Regions from separate parts of the Halomonas sp. E19 genome, predicted to be linked through region 2. Evidence: predicted binding sites of a transcription regulator. Region 2 holds the regulator's gene; each other region holds the start of a gene.
What was found. The regulator FNR, encoded in region 2, switches genes on or off when oxygen is low (the NO sensors DNR and NnrR bind a similar motif). The targets are predictions, from matches to a motif close to TTGATNTANATCAA.
Positions count from the first base shown of each region.

Region 1 (2,263 bases), 740 kb from region 2:
GAGAGCCGGTACTCGCCTTCAGCAAGCCAGATCGCTTGGGTGGTCATCTCGTTGCGGGTGAGGGTGCCGGTCTTGTCGGAAAAGATGGTCGAGATCGAGCCCAGGGTCTCGACCGCAGGCAGGCGCCGGATGATGGCGTTGCGCTTGGCCATGACCTGGACGCCCAGCGCCAGGGTGATGGTGACGATGGCCGGCAGGCCTTCGGGGATGGCGGCCACGGCCAGGCCCACCGCGGCCATGAACATGGCGCTGACGGGTTCGTCGTGCACCACCACGCCGATCGCAGCGGTGATGGCCGCCGCGGCAAGAATGAAGATCGCCAGCACGCGGCCCGCGCTGTCTAGCTGCCTGAGCAGGGGGTCTTGAGCTGTTCGACACCGCGCAGCATCTCGGAGATTCGCCCGATCTCCGTGCGCGTGCCGGTTTCCACCACTACCCCTGGGCGGTGCCCTGCACCACAATGGTGCTGGCATAGACCATGGCGCTGCGATCGCCCAGGTCGGCATCCTCATCCACGGGATCGGTCTGCTTGTCGACCGGCGTGGACTCGCCGGTCAGCGCCGCTTCCTCGGTGCGTAGCCGCTTGGCTTCCAGCAGGCGAAGGTCGGCGGGAACACGGTCGCCGCTTTCCAGCATCACGATGTCGCCCGGCACCAGGTCCTCCGCCGAAATGGTCTGGCGCTTGCCGTCGCGCAGCACGCTGGCCTGCGGCGAGAGCATGTTGCGAATGCTCTCCAGGGCCTGCTCTGCCTTGCCCTCCTGGAAGAAGCCGATCAAGGCGATGATGATCACCACCGCGACGATGGCCAGGGCATCCAGGGTGTGGCCGAGGAAAAGGCTCGCCACCGCTGCCACCAGCAGGATGATCATCAGCACGTTGTTGAACTGTTCGAGCAATCGCCGCCACCAAGGCCGCCCCTTTTCTTGCTTCAGCCGATTCGGACCATGCTGTTCGCGTCGTGAGGAGGCGTCGTCATCACTCAATCCGTCGCGGCTGCTTTCGACCTTGGCCATTGCCTCGTCGAGGGACATGGCGTGCCAGGCGGTACGGGGAGCGTCTTGGCGATCGGGCATTTCCTTTTCTCCGATTGCAAATGGGATAAACTCGTTGTATCACAGCAGCATGCTGCGCTGCAGTGATGCAGGGCAAGCTTTGTTCGCTAACCCATGACTGCGACACATTGACGCATCCTGCTGTCAATTAAGGGTCACTGGGCCATAGGACAATAGGCATGGGGCGTGCTCGGCCTATGCTAGTGGTTCCAGTGTAGGGGGAACGTCGTCATGAACGAAAGTGACGGTCTGCTTCATGAATTTTTCATGAACTGCACGGACGTGTGTTTCGTCATGGATGTCACTGGGGGAAAGGTGTTTCAGTTTCGGCTGGTGAATGCTGCTGCCGCCCGTAAGACTGGCCTCACTCCTCAGTGCTATGTAGGCCGCCAGTGGCAGGAATTGCTGCCACCGGCCCAGGCCAGGTGGCTGGCGAAGCAGCTGCGCGCCTGCGTTCGTGCTAAGACCCCTCGGGTCTTCGATGCCACGCTGGACTTTCCCGCCGGCCAGCTCGCCTGGCAGCTGAGCCTGACGCCGATCTTCGATGCCAACGGCACCGTGGTACGAATACTCGGCGTGGCCCGCGATATCACCTGGGATCGTCACCTTGCTCATCGCCTGGAGCAGGTGGCGGACTGGCTGCCGGGGTTCATCTATCAGCTCCATTACACCAGCGAGGGGAGTGGCACTTCACGTTCGTTGGACGGCGTGTCCACGAAATGTTCGGCGTGGAAGCGGCAGACGCCAGGCGAGACAGCCGCATGCTGTTCAACCGTATCCATCCCGACGACTATTCGCGCGTTATGGAGGAGAGCCTGGCGTGCGTGGAGCTGCTCCGGCCGTGGCACAGTGAGTTCCGCATGATCCACCGGGAAGGCCACATGCTGTGGGTCGAGGCTTACGACCTGCCGCAGCGGCTTGAGGATGGCAGCGTGCTTACCACCGGCTATGTGAACGACATTACCGAGCAGAAGCAGCTTCAGGTACGCCTGGAGCACCAGGCCCAGCACGATCCACTCACCGGCCTGCCCAATCGGGCCCTGTTGATGGCCCACCTGCACCAGGCGCTGGTCCTGGCTCAACGCCGCCATGGGCTGCTTTCGCTGCTTTTCATCGACCTGGATGGCTTCAAGCCCATCAATGACACCCATGGCCACGCCCTGGGAGACCAGTTGCTGACGGCGGTGGCGCTGCGAATGCGCGCCCGGCT
Region 1 covers NZ_JBNFWU010000001.1:1,292,044-1,294,306, forward strand. Annotated here, with positions in the region: gene ACUDAL_RS06920 (HAD-IC family P-type ATPase) at 1-326, opposite strand, end outside; gene ACUDAL_RS06925 (HAD-IC family P-type ATPase) at 433-1,074, opposite strand; partial or broken gene ACUDAL_RS06930 (PAS domain-containing protein) at 1,285-1,638, shown strand; gene ACUDAL_RS06935 (diguanylate cyclase) at 1,773-2,263, shown strand, end outside.
Region 1: ACUDAL_RS06925 (HAD-IC family P-type ATPase) is a predicted target of FNR. The motif match lies at 1,137-1,150, and genes of this name have one in related genera.

Region 2 (2,263 bases):
CGCCTATAATGCGCAGCCGAGCGGCCCCCATAGCTCAGCTGGATAGAGCGTCCCCCTCCTAAGGGGAAGGTCTCAGGTTCGAATCCTGATGGGGGCGCCATCCCGTCCGGAATCCCTTCGCCACACTTCACGCCTGCCATCTCCGCGCAGCAACCCAGCCGAAACGACGGCAATACGGCATAGACGAAAGAGGCCCCAAACCCCCTTCCGTTTCCTGCAAGGCGTGATAGGATCAAATTTCCCCGTGAAAACATATGGCAGGAGGCCAACATGTTTAAACGCACAAGGAAAGTGCCGTGTAACGAATGCCACGGCGTGAACTACTGGAACGCCAACCCAAAGCCCACCGATGTTTTGCATTGCCGCTATTGTGATGCGGCAATCACGAACTACGAAGAGTACGTGCGAATGGCGGCGCAACAGGAAGCCGAACGCCTGCTTGCGGAGTTCGTTGAAACCGATGTTTCGCGCGACCTGGCGCACCTGAAGAGCATCCTCGCAAGCCCCGGCCAGCGCATCAGCGCCTAGCAGCTAACGCTGAAACGCCTTACCGTTCACGCCAGCGCAACGCGGCTCGGTGATCGTGTGAGTGATCGAGTAAGTGAGTGCGAGTGACCTTGTAACGAAAACGGCCGCCCAGTGGGCGGCTGTTTTCGTTACCGTGGCGAGACTTTATACGTAGGCCTGCCGCCCTACCCCATCTTCGGCGAGTGCCACCAGCGCCTCGAAGTCGTGCACAGTCAGCTCGCGGCCGGTGACCGTGAGCATGCCCTGCTCCTGGAAGCGCGCCAGCACGCGGCTGACGGTTTCCAGCGCCAGGCCCAGGTAGCTGCCGATATCCGATCGCGACATGGAAAGGTGAAAACAGTACGGCGAGTAGCCGCGGGTGCGGAAGCGCTCGGAAAGCCCAAGCAGGAAGCTCGCCAGGCGCTGGTCGGCGGTTCGCCCCGAGAGCAGGCACATCATGCGCTGGTCGTTGCGCAGCTCACGGCTCATGCAGCGGTAGAGCTGGCCGCGCAGTTCGGGCACCCGCTCGGCGAGATCCTCCAGCCGGGTGAACGGCAGCTCGCAGACAAAGGCGCTTTCCAGCGCGACCACGCTGCCATAGCAGTGCGCCTCGCCGATGGCATCCAGCCCCACCAGCTCGCCGGGCAGGTAGAAATGGGTAACCTGGTCGCGCTGCCCTTCCAAGGCCACGGTCTGCTTCAGGCTGCCGGAGCGCACCACGTAGAGGCTGGTGAACGCATCGCCCTGGCGCACCAGCGCCGCGCCGCGCTTGAGCGGGCGCGGGTGCTGGATGATGGCGTCGAAGGAAGAGAGTGCATCGAGCGCCAGCCCCAGGGGCAGGCAGCGGGCGTGCAAGGTGCAGCGCGCGCAGCGGGTCGCGCTTCCCGGCTGGCACGGAACGGACTCGAGCGGCATGACCTCTCCTTGTGCACGGCGTGGCGGGCTGTCTGGCTCGATTGTGTCTCGCCCGGCCCCGCCTGTCTCGGGCCTGGCGTGACATAGGCGATATAACGCCACCTTTCATTGATATGTATCAAGCCCTTTGGCCCGATACAAAAAAACCGGCCCCGAAGGGCCGGTTCTGTCGTCGCCGTAGCGACGTATGTAGCAATCTGCTAGGTTACGACTTAGAAGTCGTAGCGCAGACCGACGGTGTAACGAATCTCGTCGTTCAGATCAGACAGAGTAGTCTCTTCCGCGTCGAAATCGAAATCAGCGTCGTGGATTTCAGCCCAGACGTACATCGGCTTGCTGAAACGGTAGTTGGCACCCAAGGTCCAGGCGTTGCGGCTGTCTACACCCTCAAACGCGGAGCGAATGCGGTTGTAGTCTGCATAGATTTCGCCCATGCCATAGTCGAAGGTAGCACCGACAGTCCACAGGTTACGGGCAGCACCATAGATGTTGCTAGCAGCTCCGTTATTACCACGCGCCTCATAATATGCTGCACGTCTATCAAGCTCATCATTATCAAACCTGTCGCTAACTTCCTCGTACTTCACGCGCGCAGAGAAAGCCGGGGTGAACTGGTAAGCGGCCATCACAGTCCAGATGTCCTCGCCAGCGGGGTAGGCACCGCCACCCTTATAGCTGGCATTGCGGTCTTCGAGGCTGGAAGCATCCAGATCCTTGGACTGGTTGTAGCCAGCCGCCAGGTACAGGTCCTGCCACTGGTAGTTGACAGCTGTCTGCCAGCTTACGGTGGAAGAGTTGTCACCATCACCCACTACATTGCCGTTACCTGACGCGTGCTTCA
Region 2 covers NZ_JBNFWU010000001.1:550,825-553,087, reverse strand. Annotated here, with positions in the region: tRNA gene ACUDAL_RS02990 (tRNA-Arg) at 24-100, shown strand; gene ACUDAL_RS02985 (hypothetical protein) at 271-528, shown strand; gene fnr (fumarate/nitrate reduction transcriptional regulator Fnr) at 673-1,422, opposite strand; gene ACUDAL_RS02975 (porin) at 1,635-2,263, opposite strand, start outside.

Region 3 (2,263 bases), 2.5 Mb from region 2:
GGCTGGCGCTTTTCCATGAAGGCGGTCACGCCTTCGCGATAGTCCTCGGTGCGGCCGGCCAGGCGCTGCAGGTCGCGCTCCAGGTCGAGCTGGGCATCGAAGCTGTTGTCGGCGCTGGCATGCAGGGCCCGCTTGATCAGCGCCAGGCCGCGGGTCGGCTGGGTGGCCAGGTGACGCGCCAGGGTCAGCGCTTCATCCTGCAGAGCCTCATCTTCCACCACCTTCCAGATCATGCCCCACTGCTCGGCCTGTTCGGCGCTGAGCCTGTCGCCCAGCATCGCCAGTCCCTTGGCGCGGGCCATGCCCACCAGTCGCGGCAGGGTCCAGGTGCCGCCGGAATCGGGCAGCAGGCCGATCCGGCAGAACGCCTGAATGAAGCTGGCCGAGCGGGCCGCCAGCACGATGTCGCAGGCCAGGGCGATGTTGGCGCCAGCGCCGGCGGCGACGCCGTTCACCGCGCAGACGGTGGGGAAGGGCAGGTCGCGCAGGGCGCGCAGCATCGGGTTGTAGCGCTTCTCCAGCGACTCGCCCAGGTCGGGCGCCTCGGCGCCGGGGGCCACGTTGCGGTCGGAGAGGTCCTGGCCGGCGCAGAAGCCGCGTCCGCTGCCGGTCAGCAACAGGGCGCGCACGCTGCCATCCTGGCGCACGGCCTTGAGCGCCTGACGCATCTCGGCGTGCAGTTCGGCATTGAAGCTGTTGAGGCTGTCGGGCCGGTTCAGCGTGAGGCGGGCGACGCCGTCTTCCACGGTATACAGCAGGGGCGCTTCACTCATCTTGTTATTCCTATGTCATTGCCCGTTGAAGGTGGCGGGGCGTTTTTCCTGGAAGGCGCGGATGCCCTCTTCGCGATCCTGGGTGCAATCAGCAGCGTGAAGGCGCGCCTCGCGGCGGCCCCTCGATGAACCGCGGGATCGACGTGGCGCCCTCAGCGTGACACGAGAGTGGCGCGGTGCGGGTCCGCTGCCTGCCTCGGGTGAGCATGGGAGGAGTATAGGTTTTTTTGATACGCATCAAATTGCATTAACGGCATTTAGTGTATCGCTATTGGTCTGCGACAGGGGTTTTTATCTTGTCTGCCAAGGGCTTGGCGAAAACCTGGCGCGGCCTGGCGCGACCGGACTAGACGATGGTCGAAGAAAAGGCGCGGCAGGCGATGAATCATTGATAAAAGGTTGATAAAGAAGCGTTATGTGGCGAAGGCGCAGCGCAGCATGAGAGCCAAATTAGCGTAGGTGGTTTGATATAGCGTTACGCTATACATATTATCTTCTTGTATATCGTATCGGTTAATGGCGCTCGCGACAGGTGCCACGCATGTCCCAGCAAGCCCGACGGATGCCGGAGCGACAGCGTGACACCCTGGAGCCGGCGATCCGCCCCTTGCTGTGCGGCCAGGCTTTGCTGGCCCGTCGCTGCGTGGTGGTGCAGCGCCACCGTCATGGCCCCTGGATTAAGGAGAGACGCCTGTATGCCCTGTTATCGACTCGAGGGAGTGACCCCGGTGGTACATCCCACCGCCTATGTGCATCCCACCGCGGTGCTGATCGGCGATGTCATCGTTGGCCCGGGCTGCTATGTGGGGCCCGGCGCGGTAATGCGCGGCGACTTCGGACAGCTGGTGCTGGAAGAGGGCGCCAACCTTCAGGACACCTGCGTGATGCACGGCTTTCCCGGCTGTGTGACCCGGGTGGAGAAGGATGGCCATGTGGGCCACGGCGCCGTGCTGCACGGCTGCGTGGTGGGCCGGGACGCCATGGTGGGCATGAATGCCGTGGTGATGGACAACGCCGTGATCGGCGCACGTTCCATCGTCGCGGCGGCAGCCTTCGTCAAAAGTGGTTTCGCGTGTCCGCCCCAGTCGCTGGTGATGGGGGCGCCGGCTGTGGTCAAGCGCGAGCTGAGCGACCAGGAGGTGGCCTGGAAGCAGCAGGGTACCCGCGAGTACCAGCGCCTGACCGAACGCTGCCGCGACGGCCTGGAGCCCTGCGAGCCGCTGGCCGAGCTGGACGCCGACCGCCCGCGGCTGAACGCCGGCGATACCCAGCCCAAGCAGCAGACCCTCGACAAGGCGTGACGCTCAACGCGGGAGATGCGGGCCGCCGCCCGCGGCCCGGTGGAGAACCGCACGAATCGCGTGACGCTTATAACGCCCTCGGCTCGTTGCCGGGGGCGTCTTCGCCTGGTACACCGAGCCTTACTCCAGGCCACCGAAGCGCTGGTAGAAGCTGGGGCCCGGTGCCGGCAGGGCCTTCGGCCGTCTCCA
Region 3 covers NZ_JBNFWU010000001.1:3,036,979-3,039,241, reverse strand. Annotated here, with positions in the region: gene paaG (2-(1,2-epoxy-1,2-dihydrophenyl)acetyl-CoA isomerase PaaG) at 1-773, opposite strand, end outside; gene paaY (phenylacetic acid degradation protein PaaY) at 1,469-2,074, shown strand; partial or broken gene paaX (phenylacetic acid degradation operon negative regulatory protein PaaX) at 2,195-2,263, opposite strand, start outside.
Region 3: paaG (2-(1,2-epoxy-1,2-dihydrophenyl)acetyl-CoA isomerase PaaG) is a predicted target of FNR. The motif match lies at 1,001-1,014, and genes of this name have one in related genera.